4 regions of the Paenibacillus sp. FSL K6-2393 genome follow, and region 1 is predicted to be linked to each of the others. Evidence: predicted binding sites of a transcription regulator. Region 1 holds the regulator's gene; each other region holds the start of a gene.
The links. The regulator Rex, encoded in region 1, represses fermentation and respiration genes when NADH is low (regulators of the CRP and FNR family bind a similar motif). The targets are predictions, from matches to a motif close to TTGTGAAATATTTCACAA.

Region 1 (4,230 bases):
GGCGATTTGGTTCGCAAAGGGGACAAATTGCTGCTTGAGGTGAAAGAGGATCAGGATGATTATCAATCGGATAGTCTGATCACGGACATTACAGGATTGCTGAAAGATCTGACCACATTGAAGGAGAATCTACGTTTCTTCATGCGTATGGATGATGCCAAAACGGTGTACTGGATGGAAGCCAGCGGTCAGTTCCGAAGTAAATCTCTTCAGTTGTATGCTGTACCTGTAGATGTCAGTGCACAACTTAAGGATTTATTTTTTGATAAAAAGAAAAGTGTTGTACTTACATCGGCTACGCTTTCGGTAGATAAGTCATTCCAGTTCATGATTGAACAACTTGGCTTGCAGGAAGCTTCCGAGAATAATCGGTTGTTAACTTCGATGCTGCCATCACCTTTCAACTATCGCGATCAGGCACTTCTGGTGATTCCGCGTGATTTCCCGAGTGTGAAGGGCAGTGTGGGTGATGCGCACTTTGTTAATATGCTGGTGCGATCACTCGCAGAGACGGCAATTGCCACGCGTGGACGCATGATGGTTCTGTTTACTTCATACAAGATGCTGCGACAGGTCTATGATCCGCTGAAGGAGGCACTGTCTGGTAACGACATCTCGTTGCTTGGGCAAGGCGTTGACAGTGGAAGCCGCTCCAAGCTGACTCGCAGGTTCCAAGATGCCAAAGCTACGGTACTTCTGGGTACAAGCAGCTTCTGGGAGGGTGTAGATATCCCGGGAGAGGCGCTAACCTGTCTCGCTATTGTGCGACTGCCTTTCCAGCCACCGAATCATCCGTTGGTGGAAGCCAAGAGTGAGCTGCTTCAGGAACAGAAGAAAAATCCGTTCATGAAACTGTCCGTGCCGCAAGCGGTCATTCGTTTCAAGCAGGGATTTGGCCGGTTGGTGCGTACAGCGAAGGACAGAGGAATTGTCATTGTTTATGATACACGGGTGATTGAAGCGTACTATGGTAAATTCTTTTTATATTCTTTACCTGGTCCCAAAATGGAACACATGCTCACGGAGCAGATGGTTCCACGAATTACCGAGTGGTTGGAAAAACCTGCTAATGAACAAAAATAATGGTTGTTTTGTTCGTTATATCATTGCATGACACTATCGTTTGGCGTTAAACTTTATTAGATATTTCCGTATCCGATTAAAGCAGCTGCACGTAAGAACTTATAACCTAAATTACAAGGAGCATTCTGTATAAAATGTCACGTTTATCTTTGAGTTTATACAGGATGCTCATCTTTTCATCTATTATTTTATCGTGGCCTTGGTAAGGGGGAGCAAGAATGAAATCGGATAAAATTTCAGAAGCGGTGGTACGCCGTCTGCCTGTATACTTGCGTTATTTGAACGAGTTGCATCAGCGTGAGGTGGCTACTGTTTCTTCTCAAGAGCTTGGACAGAGGCTGGATCTGAATCCGGCCCAAATTCGTAAAGACCTGGCTTACTTCGGTGATTTTGGTCGTAAAGGAATCGGGTATGATGTATCTTATTTGATTGAGAAAATTCGTCACATTCTCAAAATCGATCAGCAAATTAATGTAGCTCTGGTAGGCGCGGGTAATCTCGGTCAAGCCTTGTCCAACTACAACGCATATCTGAAAGACAACATGAAGATTGTTGCTGTATTTGATGCATATGGACCGAAGATTGGTAGCCAAATCAACAGTTTGACGGTAAAACCAATGAATGAATTGACGGAAGCGGTTAAAACGGAAAACATCCGTATCGGTATTATCACGGTTCCGGATACGGAAGCCCAAAATGTTGCGGATCAGCTTATTGAATCAGGAATTGAAGCGATCCTTAATTTTGCACCAACAATTCTAAAAACACCGCCGCATATCCGCATTCACCATGCTGACTTTACAACGGATCTGCTTAGTTTGGCCTATTACTTGGAGACTGGAAAGGACGACGAGGAAGATGACAACAAATAGATGGGTAATTCACAACGGCAAATTTGCCGTTAATGAAGGCGGCACAGCATGGAACGTGGTTCAAGGATACATGGTTGTCGAGGATGACAAGATTGTGCATATTGGTGAGACATTGCCGGATGGAGACAAAAATTGTACCAAAGTGGATGGAAAAGGACTGTTCTTCCTGCCGGGTCTGATCAATACGCATGGTCATGCAGCAATGTCGTTGCTCAGAGGGCACGGAGACGATCTTGCATTGCAAGTATGGTTGCAGGAAAAAATGTGGCCGATGGAAGCAAAAATGACTTCAGAAGATGTATATTGGGGAACTTCCCTGTCGGTGCTTGAAATGTTGAAAGGCGGAACTACAGCTTTCCTGGACATGTACGATCACATGGATCAAGTTGCCAAAGTTGTGGAGCAATCAGGCGTTAGAGCAGCACTGGCACGTGGTGTAATCGGGCTGTGCTCGGAAGAAGAGCAACTGCGGAAGCTGGAGGAGTCGGCAGCGTTTGCACGTGAGTGGAATGGACAGGCAGATGGTCGCATTACAACCGTAATCTCGCCACATGCACCATATACATGCCCTCCTGACTACATAGAGAAGCTTGTGCAGGTTGCGAACGACCTGAACCTTCCTCTCCATACACATATGTCTGAAACGCTTCGTGAAGTGGAGCAGAACGTGGCTGATTATGGACTGCGTCCTGTGGCACATCTGGAGAAACTGGGCTTTTTCTCCCGTCCATCCCTGGTTGCACATGCGGTGCATCTGAATGACGAAGAGATTGAAATTTTGGCCCGTCATGATGTGGCTGTATCCCATAACCCGGGAAGTAACCTGAAACTCGCTTCCGGTGTTGCGCGGGTACCTGCGTTACTGAAAGCAGGAGTTACCGTGTCACTCGGAACAGACGGACCGGCAAGCAACAACAACCTGGATATGTTCGAGGAAATGAGACTGGCTGCATTGATCCACAAAGGTGTATCTGGTGACCCGACGGCAGTGCCAGCAGGCGAAGCGTTACTCCTCGGAACGTCATACGGTGCCAAATCCATCTTCTTGAACAATACCGGAGCACTCCAGGTTGGCATGAAGGCTGATTTTATCGCTTTGGACATTGAACAGGCACATTTCTATCCACATACAGACCTGATCTCGCATACCATCTACTCGGCTTCTGCCAAAGATGTAGAGCACGTATGGGTGGATGGAAAACAAGTGGTGAAACACGGCGAATGTCTGACGCTGGATGAAGAGCGCATTTTGCGTGAGTCTCAATTGGCATTTGATGGTCTGCTTGCTCGTTAATTGCAGGACAGAACATCATAGGGAAAGGAAGTTCGGCTTTTGAAGAAAAAAAAGAAGTGGATATGGATTTCGCTGCTTGCACTGGTTCTGATTCTGTTTGGACTTCAGCGTTATTACGTCTATGTCACACAGGACCAACGTAAGGAAGAAGCGCTCGCCATACAAGCAGCACAGAAGCAACTGGGCATTACATCCTATGATGAATTGCGCAAGTACATCTGGGGAGACAAAGAAGGCTCTGACAACATCTACTGGACCCTGATCGGTAAAAATAAGGATAACCAGGATGTTATGGTCTGGGTTAAATTCGATGCAAACAATCAACCGGCTAAGGGTGCAAACGCTGTACACAGTGAGCTGCTGCAGAATGGCATGTCCGAAGCGCAGATCCGCAATCGCTTCAGTTCTGAAGTTCCTGCCGGCGAGATTAAGCGAATCATGCCCGGAGTTGTGAATGGAATATATGTGTGGCAAGTGTATTATAAAGACGGTACGCATAACCACTATCGCTTTTATCGTTTTAGCAACGGAGAACAGGTGGACCTGGTCTACACCCTCCCGAACAGCTAGAACAAATAGAGTGACATAACTAGAGAATTAGAGAAATAAAAGAACCGGCAGACGGATATCCGACTGAACCGGTTCTTTGTGTTGTCTGTAAACATTTTTGATTTAAATAGTTAAAATTAATAATTTATTCATATTTTCGCCTTCGAAAATGTATATACGATGTGATATACTCAGATATGTACTCAAAGTTACATTCAAAAACAAATAATCCTGTCGAAATTCTCGCAGGAGTCAATGTACACATATTCGTATATACCAATAAGCCAGTAGGTTAGGCCAAAATCTGGGAGGGGTAATTCACTTGAAGCTAAAAGTATTGCCTATTGCTTTAACTGCCGTCATTTCAGCCGTTGTGTTGTTTGGAGGTTGGTTTGTATATCGTCAGGTGGCTGTGCAGAATCCGATTGAAAA
Region 2 (4,230 bases), 980 kb from region 1:
TTTTTTCCCTTTCACATAATCCGCATCAAACAGAAACAATTTGAAGACCAGAATCAGAGAAGGAATTAACAGGCACAGACCACCGATAAACACAACGACGAGTGCAAAGCCCATTGCAGGTGATGTGGCGCTGCTCTGAATGGTGATGAATGGATCCAGAATGTAAGGATATTGCCCAATCCCGTAAGCGAAAAAGGCTGTGAAAAATTGCAGCATGATGCATATAAAAGCTAAACCGTAACGCCGTCCGTTATATAACAGCCACATGGCAATCATGAAAAACGCAACGGAAAGCGCCAGCAGCCACCATAAATCCATCATATTTTGAAAATGACGCTCATTGTGTTGACCCAAATATATAAATGCAGTCAGCGCGAGAATAATGGTCGGTGTGCTCCAGAACAAAGCATAGTTCCGCATCAGCTTCAATGCCGAATGGTCCTCTGCGCGAGAAGCGTAAAATGTGAGAAATGATCCGCTAATGAACAATACGGACACGATGGCTAGACCAACGATGCTCCACGATAATGGATTCGTAAACAGCGCCCAGTAATCCAGGGAAACGGTATCCCCTTGCTTCAAAATAAAGCCACCTTCTGAGAGGGTCAGTGCCACTGACAATGACGCTGGAATAAGCAACCCGGTAGCCCCGTATAAAAACAGATATACGACGTTATTTTTGGAACCATAATTCTCGAAAGCATAGAACGACCCACGAATAGCAAGTAAAATGACGGCAATACTTCCCGGAACAAGCAGCGCGGAGCCATAATAGTAAGCAGTATCCGGAAAGAATCCAACGATGCCAATATAGAAAAAGACAAAAAATACATTGGTGATCTCCCAGACCGGTGATAGATAACGGGAGATCAGACGATTAATCAGGTGATCCTGCTTTGTCAGGCGTGCATAAAAGGCGAAGAAACCTGCTCCAAAATCAATAGAAGCTACAATAAGATAGCCGTACAAGAACAGCCAGAGTACGGATATACCAATCAATTCATAACTCATCAGGCCTGATCCCCTTTCTTGGCTGATTGATCATGCTTCTGTTCCAACCATTTCTCCATCTCAAGCTCCGCAGGATTATTATTGAACAGACGTCTCAATACGAGAACACAGATGACGCCGAGCACGATGTATAGAAGCAAGAAGACGAAAAATAAAATTCTTACACTCGGTGAAGAAGTAGCAGCCTCTTCCACTCGCATATAACCTCGGATGATCCATGGCTGCCGCCCGATCTCTGCATAGAACCAGCCCATTTCAACAGCCAGAAAAGCAAGCGGTGCACTAAGTGCAACCATACGAAGCATCCACTTGTTAAACTGATTACGTTTCTTCCAAAACACAAACAGGAAGTACAGACTTGATATAGCAAGTAGAGCAAATCCAATTCCAGCCATTAGATCAAACAAATAATGCACAAGTAAGGGCGGGTGTTCATCTGGTGGAAATTCATTCAGCCCGGTAACCTCGGCGTTAAAGTCTCCAAAGGCAAGGAAACTGAGCAGTTTCGGCAAATGAAGAGCGCCTATAATTTCATGTTCTGCATTCAGCCATCCCAAAAAAATCAAATCCGCTCCGCTTTCCGTCTCGAAATGCCACTCGGCAGCTGCGAGCTTCTCCGGCTGATGCTCAGCCAAAAACTTGGCAGACACATCTCCAGCTAAAGAATTTAATAAACTGAATACCAGCACAACGGCCATCATGAGATTCAAGCCTTTTTTGTGGTAGGCCGACACTCCTTTTCTCAGCATCGCAAAGGCTGCTATTCCGGCTAACAGAGCAGCTCCTGTCAGATAAGCCGAGCTTAATACATGGAATACTTTGGAGAACGTCGCCGTATTCAACATCGCTTGCACGGGGTTCACTGCCATGAATTGACCTGCTTCCATGACAAAACCTTCAGGCTGGTTCATGAATCCGTTCACTGTTGTAATAAAAACAGCAGACATGCCTGCCCCGGCGACAATCGGAATAGTCAGCAACCAGTGGATATACGGATTTTTGAACCGATCCCACGTGTACAGATAAATGCCCAGGAATATCGCTTCAAAAAAGAATGCGAACACTTCCATAAATAGTGGCAGTGCAATGACATTCCCAGCCAGCTTCATAAAATTCGGCCATACCAAGGCCAACTGCAGTGATATCGCTGTGCCTGTCACGACACCTACCGCGACAGAAATGACAAACCCTCGTGACCACCTCTTTGCCATAAGTATGTAATGGTGATCCTTCTTCCGAATGCCGATGAACTCTGCAATAGCAATCATCAAAGGTACACCGACACCCAGCGTTGCAAAAATCACGTGGAATCCCAGCGTCAAACCAGTCACTAGCCTGCTCCATAACACCGTATCAATAGCCATTCTTTGTGTTGCCTCCTTTCAAACTCTGTTCATTTTTTTAACATTCAATATCAGCTTCGGCCAAGCTCAATGCAGAGTTGCGAAAAATTTCACAAAGTTAGGTATGACGATATCTTGCCACACCTTTATTGCGTTTACTCCTGTTGGCTCCAGCATTGGATGCCTATTAAAATCTGATATTGATGCACTTAAAGTACTAACCAAGCCTATTAATCAAAATTATTATATCTTTATTTTTACCTAATTCAATCAAAGACACGTCTTCTACCCTAAACGTTCAAGAAAGGATCAACTCTTTCTGACAACTTGGTGAAAAACAAAAAATACACCCAATGGAGCTATTGATTCATTGGGTGTAAACGTGCTATTGCACGGCAGATTCGCTATTTTACTTGCTTACTTGCTCCGGACTCTCCGCACCTGCTTCGCGATGTACGCTCATGATGATCAGTGATGCAGCTAATATCGTAAGGATGATTCCAAGCATCTGAAATCCTGTCACATTGAATGTATCCCCCATGACAATCCCAATTAATAACGACGATAAGATGGTTCCCAGGTAGCGTGATGTATTAAAAATACCCGATGCGACTCCGATCATTTCTTTGGGTGTGCTTTTGAACAGAGCTGCTTGCATGCCGACCGCGTTTAGGCCGTTACTTATTCCAAATAAAGCTAAGGCAACAATGACAATGAAGATTGGAGAAGTTTCGTTCATAATAACGATCAATATAGAGCCAAATGTCATTAAAGAAGCGGATACGATTAGAGCTGGCCGTGATCCTGATCTGTCAATCCAGCGCCCTGCGATCGGTGCAATAATGACTGAACATAACCCCAAAGCTAGCATGCTCATTCCTGTATGAACTTCATTGAGATGACGTACCTGCTTCAAAAACGTAGGAACTCCAAAAAAAAGTGCGTAAAACAGGATGTTCACCAGCATGTATTGCACATTCACCCAAGTCATCTCGGGATATGAGGCAAACGTGCGCAGAGGGATAAAAGGCGTGCCTGCTTTTAATTCATGTCGGATGAACATGACGAGTACGATTAACCCGATCCCCCCTGTCAGCAGATGCCATGTTGAAATATCTCCTGTGGAACTTACTGAAAGTAAACCGATGAGCAGAGTCACCAAAGCTACCGTAAACATCAGGATACCTGGTGCGTCAATTAACGCAAGCCATTGCCGAATGGACATGTGACCAGAGATAGACGGAGATTGCTCGTCCTTCGGGATTGTTTTCCAGGCGAACCAAAAGCTTGCCATGACAAACGGAATATTAACGAAGAATATGCTCTGCCAGTCCCACCAATGAATCAATACTCCACCAACAAAAGGTCCAACTGCAGCCGCTCCTGAAAGGAATATAGCCAAGGTGGACAAGGCGGAGGCTTGTTTTTCAGTCACGTTCATTCTGACAATCGCCATTCCAACGGCCACCATCATGCTTGTGCCAATCGATTGAACGATCCGGAATACGATGAGCCACGAAAAACTGGGAGACCACGGAGCTAGCATGGACGATACAAAAACAATAACAAGACCCATGAGGAAGATCTTCCTGCGGCCAAACAAATCACTACACTTGCCCATAACGGGTTGAGCGACAGCACTGGCAATGTAAAATGATAAAATAATCCACGAAACGGCTGTAAAATTAAGTTGATACACTTGTTGTAGCCTGGAGATTGCCACCGAAATCATGGAGGAATTCAACGGATTCAACATAATTCCAAGTCCAACAGCTAACATCAATCCTTTATTTCGAACGTTCATTGGTGCACCTCTCTCTCTCTTCTGCTGTTATCTTACTTGAACGTATTCATTTATTCCAACGCATTATATGTT
Region 3 (4,230 bases), 230 kb from region 1:
ACGCCAAATGCCAGTAGCGATCGAAGTATTCTCCGATGTTGAGCCAGATCCATCGACAACAACGGTAGACCGCGGTACAGAAATGATGCGCCGCTTCCAGCCAGACTGCATTATCGCACTCGGCGGTGGATCACCGATGGATGCTGCCAAAGCCATGTGGTTGTTCTATGAATATCCGGACACGGACTTCAACGATCTGAAACAGAAATTCATGGATATCCGTAAACGGATCTACAAATATCCACGTCTCGGCGTAAAAGCGAAATTTGTAGCAATTCCAACCACATCCGGTACAGGATCTGAAGTGACATCGTTCGCGGTTATCACAGATAAAAATCAAGGTAACACCAAATATCCATTGGCCGACTATGAGCTGACACCAGACGTAGCGATTGTTGATCCGGAGTTTGTGTACTCCCTGCCTAGAACAGCCGTTGCAGATACAGGTATGGACGTCCTGACGCATGCGATTGAAGCATATGTGTCTGTCATGGCAAATGATTACACGGATGGACTTGCGATCAAAGCAATCCAACTGGTGTTCCAATACCTGGAGCAATCGGCACTGCAAGGTGACAAACTGGCACGTGAGAAAATGCATAATGCTTCCACAATTGCCGGTATGGCATTTGCCAACGCATTCCTGGGCATTAACCACAGCTTGGCGCACAAATGGGGCGGTCAGTACCATACCGCACACGGACGCACCAATGCAATCCTGATGCCACACGTCATTCGTTACAACGCGAAAAAACCGACCAAATTTGCATCGTTCCCGAAATATTCGCACTTTGTAGCGGATGAGCGGTATGCCGAAATCGCACGGATTCTGGGATTGCCTGCACGTACGACAGAAGAAGGCGTAACCAGTCTCATCAATGCGATTCGCAAACTGAACAAAACATTGGGCATTGAAGAATCGTTCCAGGAAATCGGATTTGATGCCAAAGACTTTGAAGCACATGTGGATTATCTGGCAGACCGTGCCTTCGAAGACCAATGTACAACCGCCAATCCGAAGCTGCCGCTGGTAACTGAACTGGCCGATGTATACCGCAACGCTTTCTATGGAAAGTTTGAATAATAAATTTAGAACGAAGCGTGCCTTACGGCAAGAAGATCAGGGTTCCCCAAGAGGGGAGCCCCGATTGCCGTCTTTCACACAATAACGAGTGGGCAGAAAAACAGAAGAGCGAAGCACCTGTTTTTCAGGATTTATTCTAAGATTTGATTTGCTCCGAGCATAGAGGAGCAAAAGGGTTCTAGAGAGGTTACACGGAATCCGTGATGTGGCTGTTTGAGCCAGATGTTCAAACAATAACGAAGAGGGCAGAAAAACAGAAGAGCGAAGCATCTGTTTTTCAGGATTTATTCTAAGTTTAGTTTTGCTCCGAGCATAGAGGAGCAATGGTTCTTAAAGAGGTTACACGGAATCCGTGACGTGGCTGTTTGAGCCAGATGTTCACACAAGAACGAAGAGGGTAGAAAAACAGAAGAGCGAGCATCTGTTTTTCAGGGTTTATTCTAAGTTTTGTTTTGCTCCGAACATGGAGGAGCAAAGGTTCTTAAAGAGGTTACACGGAATCCGTGATGTGGCCGTTTGAGCCAGATGTTCACACAATAACGGAGAGGGCAGAAAAAACTGAAGAAGCGGAGCGTTCGCCTTTATCCCCGGATTTTCCCCTTTGAAAAATAAAATTGAAAAAATCCGGGGATAACAGCGATCGGAAGTTGTTCTGCCCGCGAAGTGGCTAAGTGTGAAACTAAGTAGGGTTCAATGGGACACAGCGCAGGTGGAGTGAGTTAGTTCACTGACTTTGTGACAAAAATCACAGATGATGAAAGCCCCAAGACGTATACTGAAAATGTAAGAAAAACATTCATCCCGCGGTTCCGGTTCCCAAGTAGAGAGAACATGTTCCGGTTTATGTGAAACAATTCACATTAATCGCGGCTCTGGGCACACAATGCTACGAATGAAGCAAGATGTTATGTGTCCAGAAATCCAAATTAGTGGAGGGATTAAGATGTCGGTGATTGAAAAAGATGTCAAACAACAAACAGGCTGGAGAAACTTTACCAAAGGAACATGGACCAAATCCGTAGATGTGAATGATTTTCTGGCACACAACTTGTCTCCGTATTACGGCGATGAAACATTTCTCGCAGGTGCAACCCAGAATACCAAAGAATTGTGGGAGATCGTATCTGATCTGACCAAAAAAGAACGGGATAACGGCGGTGTCCTTGACGTTGATGTGAACACACCAGCGACTATTGTTTCTCACCAACCCGGTTATCTGGATCAATCCAAAGAGCAGATCGTCGGCGTTCAGACCGATGCTCCGTTCAAACGTTCCATTCAACCAACAGGCGGAATCCGGATGATGATTGATGCATGTGAAGCATACGGCTTCGAATTGCCTCAAGGCGTCATTGATATATTTACGAACATTCGCAAAACTCATAACCAAGGTGTATTCGATGCTTATACTTCCGATATGCGTGCAGCGCGTAAAGCAGGGATTATTACAGGTCTTCCAGATGCGTATGGCCGTGGCCGGATCATCGGTGACTATCGTCGTGTAGCTTTGTACGGGGTAGACTTCCTGATTCGTAACAAAAAAGGCGAATTGAACGCACTCGAAGTTGATGTCATTGATGAAGATGTCATTCGTCTGCGGGAAGAATTGTCTGAGCAGATTCGTGCATTGCAAGAATTGAAACAATTGGGCGACATGCACGGGTTCGATATTTCCTTGCCAGCGACAACAGCAAAAGAAGCATTCCAATGGTTGTACTTCGGTTATCTCGCTGCGATCAAAGAACAGAACGGTGCTGCGATGTCACTGGGACGTGTATCTTCTTTCCTGGATATATACATTGAACGTGACCTGCAAGAAGGTATTCTGTCCGAAGAACAGGCTCAGGAATTGGTTGACCATTTTGTAATGAAACTGCGGATTGTCAAATTCCTGCGTACACCGGATTACAACGAACTGTTCAGTGGAGATCCAACATGGGTAACGGAGTCCATCGGGGGTATGTCTGTAAATGGTGAGACACGTGTAACCAAAAACAGCTTCCGTTTCCTGCATACACTGCACAACTTGGGTCCTGCACCAGAACCGAACTTGACTGTACTATGGTCCACGAAACTTCCAGAAGCTTTCAAAGATTATTGCAGTAAAGTATCCATTGAAACCAGCTCAATTCAGTATGAAAATGATGATCTGATGCGTCCAATCTACGGTGACGATTACGGTATTGCATGCTGTGTGTCGGCTATGAAGATCGGGAAACAAATGCAATTCTTCGGCGCTCGTGCCAACTTGGCAAAAGCTCTCCTGTATGCGATCAACGGTGGTCGTGACGAGAAATCCGGAGCACAAGTTGGACCTGAGTATCCTGCCATCACTAGCGAAGTGTTGGATTACAATGAGGTTATGAAACGTTTCAAACCAATGATGGAGTGGCTGGCGAAGCTGTATATGAACACCCTCAACGTCATTCACTACATGCACGACAAATACAGCTATGAGCGTATCGAGATGGCATTGCATGACCGTGACATTGTACGTACGATGGCTTGTGGTATCGCTGGTCTGTCGGTTACAGCAGATTCACTGAGTGCAATCAAATATGCCAAAGTAAAACCAATTCGTAACGAACAAGGCATCGCAGTTGATTTCGAAATCGAAGGAGACTTCCCTTGTTACGGTAACAATGAAGACAGCGTAGACAGCATTGCTGTTGAACTGGTTGAGAACTTCATGGGCATGATTCGTAAGCACAAAGCTTACCGTAACGCAGTGCCAACACAATCCGTTCTGACGATCACATCCAACGTAGTATACGGTAAGAAAACAGGGACTACACCGGATGGTCGTAAAGCAGGTGAACCATTTGCTCCAGGTGCGAACCCAATGCATGGTCGTGACAAAAAAGGTGCACTGGCATCCCTTGGATCTGTAGCCAAATTGCCTTATGAACACAGTCTTGACGGTATTTCCAATACCTTCTCCATCGTGCCAAAAGCATTGGGTAAAGAGGAGACTACACGTAAATCCAATCTGACTGCGATGATGGATGGGTACTTCGGTCAAAACGCTCATCACCTGAACGTTAACGTATTTGATCGTCAGCAATTGATTGATGCGATGGATCACCCGGAAAACTATCCGCAACTGACTGTACGGGTATCCGGATATGCGGTTAACTTCATTAAAC
Region 4 (4,230 bases), 2.3 Mb from region 1:
CAATGTGCAAGCTACAATTGTCATTACTTTCAATGAATAAGCGCCGGATGCGGCGTTGTATACAGTCAGGTCATATGCCGCCCCAAAGGAACTCACCATCACTCTTGGGAAAAGTCCAATAAAGACCGAGGCAAAGGCAATTGCAATCACTGCCCCAGTCATACCAAAAGCCCAGCCTTCACGCTTCTGACGAACAAAGTATGCCGCAAGTGCAAGCGAAACTGCGCCAAGTACAACCATGATCCAAAGAGCCCAGCCGCGTACGGCGAATACATCGGTCATGAAATACGTCATTAACGCGTAAACGGCGAGCAGTGCAGCCAGCGGCAGCATCAATTTTTGCGCTGTCTTCAAGGCACGCTCTCTGAGATCACCTACTGTTCGTAGTGATGCAAACAGCAATCCATGAACCAGACACAGCAGGGTTACACTCAAGCCACCAATCACGGTGTACGGATTAACAATATCGAGGAATCCTGCACGCAACTGCATCTCCCCATCAATGGGCAGACCTTTCATCAACGTGGCAAAGACCACGCCGAACAGGAACGGCAAGAGTGCACTGGAGACAACAATGATGGTGTCCCACGTTTTGCGCCAGCGCTGCTGTTTCATTTTACTGCGGAATTCGAAAGCAACTCCGCGGCCAATCAAGGCGAGTAACACCACCACAAGTGGCAGGTAAAAACCACTGAACAACGTCGCATACCAGTGCGGGAAGGCAGCAAACATCGCTCCCCCTGCTGTAATCAGCCATACTTCATTACCATCCCAGAACGGACCGATCGAGTTGATCAGGGTCCGGCGTTCACGATCTGTTTTGGCAATAATGCCTGTAGACATCCCCACACCAAAATCAAAACCTTCCAAAAAGAAAAAACCGACAAACAATACGGCAATCAGCAAAAACCACAACTCACTTAGTGACAACGGAATAACCTCCATCCACGCCGAACGGATCGGCCGATTCATCGTGATCTTCCGGCTTCTCGACCGCAAACGGTCCTGCTTTGATCTCACGTACGAACAGGTATACCATCACGATTCCGAGAACCGTATACGCAGCGGTAAAAGCAATGGTCGAGAACAGGATCATTCCTGCGGATACGTTCGGTGAGACCCCGGCTTCGGTGGTCATATAGCCAAATACCGTCCACGGCTGCCTGCCAACCTCGGTCATAATCCAACCTGATGTATTGGCGATAAACGGCAAGGATATGGCAAATACCATCAGACGCATAAACCACTTTCCAGCGACCTCCAGCTTCTTGCGCATAGCCAGAAACGTACCGTACAGCGCCAGCACAATCATCAAACCACCCGCTGCGATCATAATGCGGAAACTCCAGAACGTTGTCCGTACCGGCGGGATGTAATCCCCAGGTCCATATGTCTGCTGATACTCAGCATTCAGTTCCTTCATGCCTTTGACACTACCGGAGAACTTGCTGTAGGACAGGTAACTGAGTAATCCAGGGATTTTGATCTCACCCGTACTCTCCTGTTTATCCGGGTCAATAAAAGCGACCACCGTCCATGGCGCCGGATCTTCTGTCGTTGTCCATGTGCCCTCACTGGCTGCCATCTTCATCGGCTGTGTCTCCACCAGATATTGCGCCTGGAAGTGACCCGAGAATGCGACGCCGAATGAAGAAACAAGAGCGATAATGATCGCAATATTAAACGATTTGCGGAAGATCTCCACATCTTGCTTTTTCATCAATTTGTAGGCACTAATCCCGGTTACGACGAAAGCCCCTGTCATCAATGCCCCAAAAATCGTATGTGGGAATTCGACGAGAAGCTGACCATTCGTGATGAGTGCAAAGAAATCATTCATCTCGGCTCGGCCGTTATTAATCTCAAACCCGACCGGATGCTGCATAAACGAATTGGCTGCCAGAATCCACAGCGCGGACAGGAATGTGCCGACAAATACCAGCCAGATGCAGGCCAGATGCACTTTTTTGGACAAACGATCCCATCCGAATATCCACAAACCAATAAATGTAGACTCCATAAAAAACGCCAGTAGCGCTTCAATAGCCAGTGGCGCACCGAACACGTCCCCGACAAATCGGGAGTACTCGGACCAGTTCATACCGAACTGGAACTCTTGCAAAATACCTGTGACTACCCCGACGGCAAAGTTAATCAGGAACAGCTTGCCCCAGAACTTGGCCATCGTTTTGTAGATCTCCTTACCCTTAACAACGTACAACGTCTCCATGATTGCAACCAACAGTACAAGACCGATGGATAGCGGGACAAAAAAGAAATGGAAAATCGTTGTAAGTGCATATTGGATACGCGATAACATAATCGGATCCATACCGTTACCCCTTCTTTCTGTTCACTTCGCAGTATGCGTATTTGGCATTGAAGCTGCACCTTCGCTGTCTGTCCGCCAAATACGTTGATGAACGTATTGTGCCAGAATACCTATTTTATACATGTGAGAATTATCACAATCTTCGTCTCTAGAGCAAAAAAAAGTGATCCTGGTCACACAAAAGATAAAATTCAGCCTATTATCATAGCTTGCCAACTTCATCTATTCATGGAAGATACTCATGTTTGGGACGGAATGCCCATATGTTAGTCTCAGGCATATCATGCGAAGTACCGTGAGGGCTTTACATATGAAGTGAAAGCATGCAGTACATGCAGAGCGAATGACGCTCCATATTACAGTCAAGGTGAGGTGAACTATTCATGGAAAAACCTGCACCACTACCAGGTGAAGACACCGAAGCCAGCCAGGATAAGGCCAGTACAACACAGCCCCCTGTCCGATATGTTCTCTTCCCTCGCAAAGGGGGCTGGTCATCCTTTCCCTATCCCGATATTGCTGCACTGCTGTCAATCGAGGGAGAGGTATACTATGTCAGCAGCCTGACGCAAACAGAAGATGTACCTCCGGTCATTACCGTCATCTCCCTCCCTGAAGCCGAGCAGCTATTGCTGGAACCTCGCACCGTAGCCGTAGTCGCCCATCCCTACTGGCTAATGGCTACAGCCTCGCTGGAGCCGGAGCTATGTATCGCCCTGCTCCCTGAGCCTGCTGGGGAAGAATCATCTTCTCCCCTATGGGAGAGCAGTATTTCCAAACTGGTCGGCATCGCCGATCTGGTAGGCACATCCTCCGAGACACGTTATATGAAGCTGTTATTCCAAGGCGTACGTGTTATCTGGCTGGGCGGCGAAGACCCTGCACCTGCGGGTACGATGCAAAAGGATGATCTCGAAGTCCCTCTCCGGGACTACGAACTGTTCTTCCTGCATGCGCTGCGGCAGGTCTTGTCAGGCACTTCGGATAGCGTCAGCCTGCTTCAATGCAGTGTACGTGCCGACTTCTACCGACAGCTCCGAGCCAAAGCAGGCCCACATGAGACGATATCCTTTTTGCTGGCAGCCTATGAGTACTTGCTTGAAGATCGGCGGGCCGTCCATTCGCTGCAAGAGGCCTTCACCCAGGCGGTCATGAACGGTCGCAGTGATTGTGTGGTTTCCCATTATCGATTCCTGTCTGCCATTCATGCCCGGGCCGGACAGTTGGAGGACGCCCTGCGGGTGTACGGAATTAGTGCAGCAGATGAACAAGAACGGCATCATTATGAACAGTTATGTCGCTGGCTTGAGGCAGGAGAAGAACAACTTGTACGAGCGGAACTACTGCGTATGAACGATGATTACGGAAACGCCCTGCGTATCCTGGACGAACTTGGCGGAGAAACGGCGAGACATTGGAAATTCCGCATTTATCAGGAGACAGGACGTGTGGAAGAGGCACTGGCTCTGGTGCATGCAGTCGATATTCAGGATGATGCCAGTCGCCGGGATTATCAGCAATTATCCGGCAGTGCGCTGGCACTGCGAGGGGAACGGCACGGGGCAGTCCGACATTTTCTCGAAACGGCACTGGAGGATGAAGATGCGCTCGCCCGGATTGTCGAACTGGAGTTGTTGGATCATGCTGTACAGCAATTGCTTGGGGAGGTGCCATGATGCTGGACCCGAAGAAGCGTAGACAACAGTTGAATGGGCCAATGGTGCACAGGGATATCCGAACCGAAACCACTTACACGCCAACCGAAACAGTCGATCGAACACATACAGACGCATTGGAAAATGGAGATCACACCCCGGATCATGCACAACCAACACAGGACATCCGAAGCCAAGTGCATCACTGGAATGATTCACAAGGTCAGGGAGAACAGGATGTTG

Region 2: MHI14_RS16010 (cytochrome ubiquinol oxidase subunit I) is a predicted target of Rex. The motif match lies at 2,453-2,470, and genes of this name have one in related genera.
Region 3: pflB (formate C-acetyltransferase) is a predicted target of Rex. The motif match lies at 1,928-1,945, and genes of this name have one in related genera.
Region 4: MHI14_RS01750 (cytochrome ubiquinol oxidase subunit I) is a predicted target of Rex. The motif match lies at 2,454-2,471, and genes of this name have one in related genera.

The regions. Positions count from the first base shown of each region.
Region 1 covers NZ_JBBOCU010000001.1:2,647,304-2,651,533, forward strand. The annotation lists gene dinG (ATP-dependent DNA helicase DinG) at 1-1,083, shown strand, start outside; gene MHI14_RS11775 (redox-sensing transcriptional repressor Rex) at 1,302-1,955, shown strand; gene MHI14_RS11780 (amidohydrolase) at 1,942-3,249, shown strand; gene MHI14_RS11785 (cell wall elongation regulator TseB-like domain-containing protein) at 3,289-3,819, shown strand; gene MHI14_RS11790 (hypothetical protein) at 4,121-4,230, shown strand, end outside.
Region 2 covers NZ_JBBOCU010000001.1:3,624,445-3,628,674, forward strand. The annotation lists gene MHI14_RS16005 (cytochrome d ubiquinol oxidase subunit II) at 1-1,011, opposite strand, end outside; gene MHI14_RS16010 (cytochrome ubiquinol oxidase subunit I) at 1,011-2,375, opposite strand; gene MHI14_RS16015 (MFS transporter) at 2,764-4,158, opposite strand.
Region 3 covers NZ_JBBOCU010000001.1:2,418,589-2,422,818, forward strand. The annotation lists gene adhE (bifunctional acetaldehyde-CoA/alcohol dehydrogenase) at 1-1,084, shown strand, start outside; gene pflB (formate C-acetyltransferase) at 2,028-4,230, shown strand, end outside.
Region 4 covers NZ_JBBOCU010000001.1:394,895-399,124, reverse strand. The annotation lists gene cydB (cytochrome d ubiquinol oxidase subunit II) at 1-972, opposite strand, end outside; gene MHI14_RS01750 (cytochrome ubiquinol oxidase subunit I) at 917-2,332, opposite strand; gene MHI14_RS01745 (tetratricopeptide repeat protein) at 2,716-4,008, shown strand; gene MHI14_RS01740 (glycosyltransferase) at 4,008-4,230, shown strand, end outside.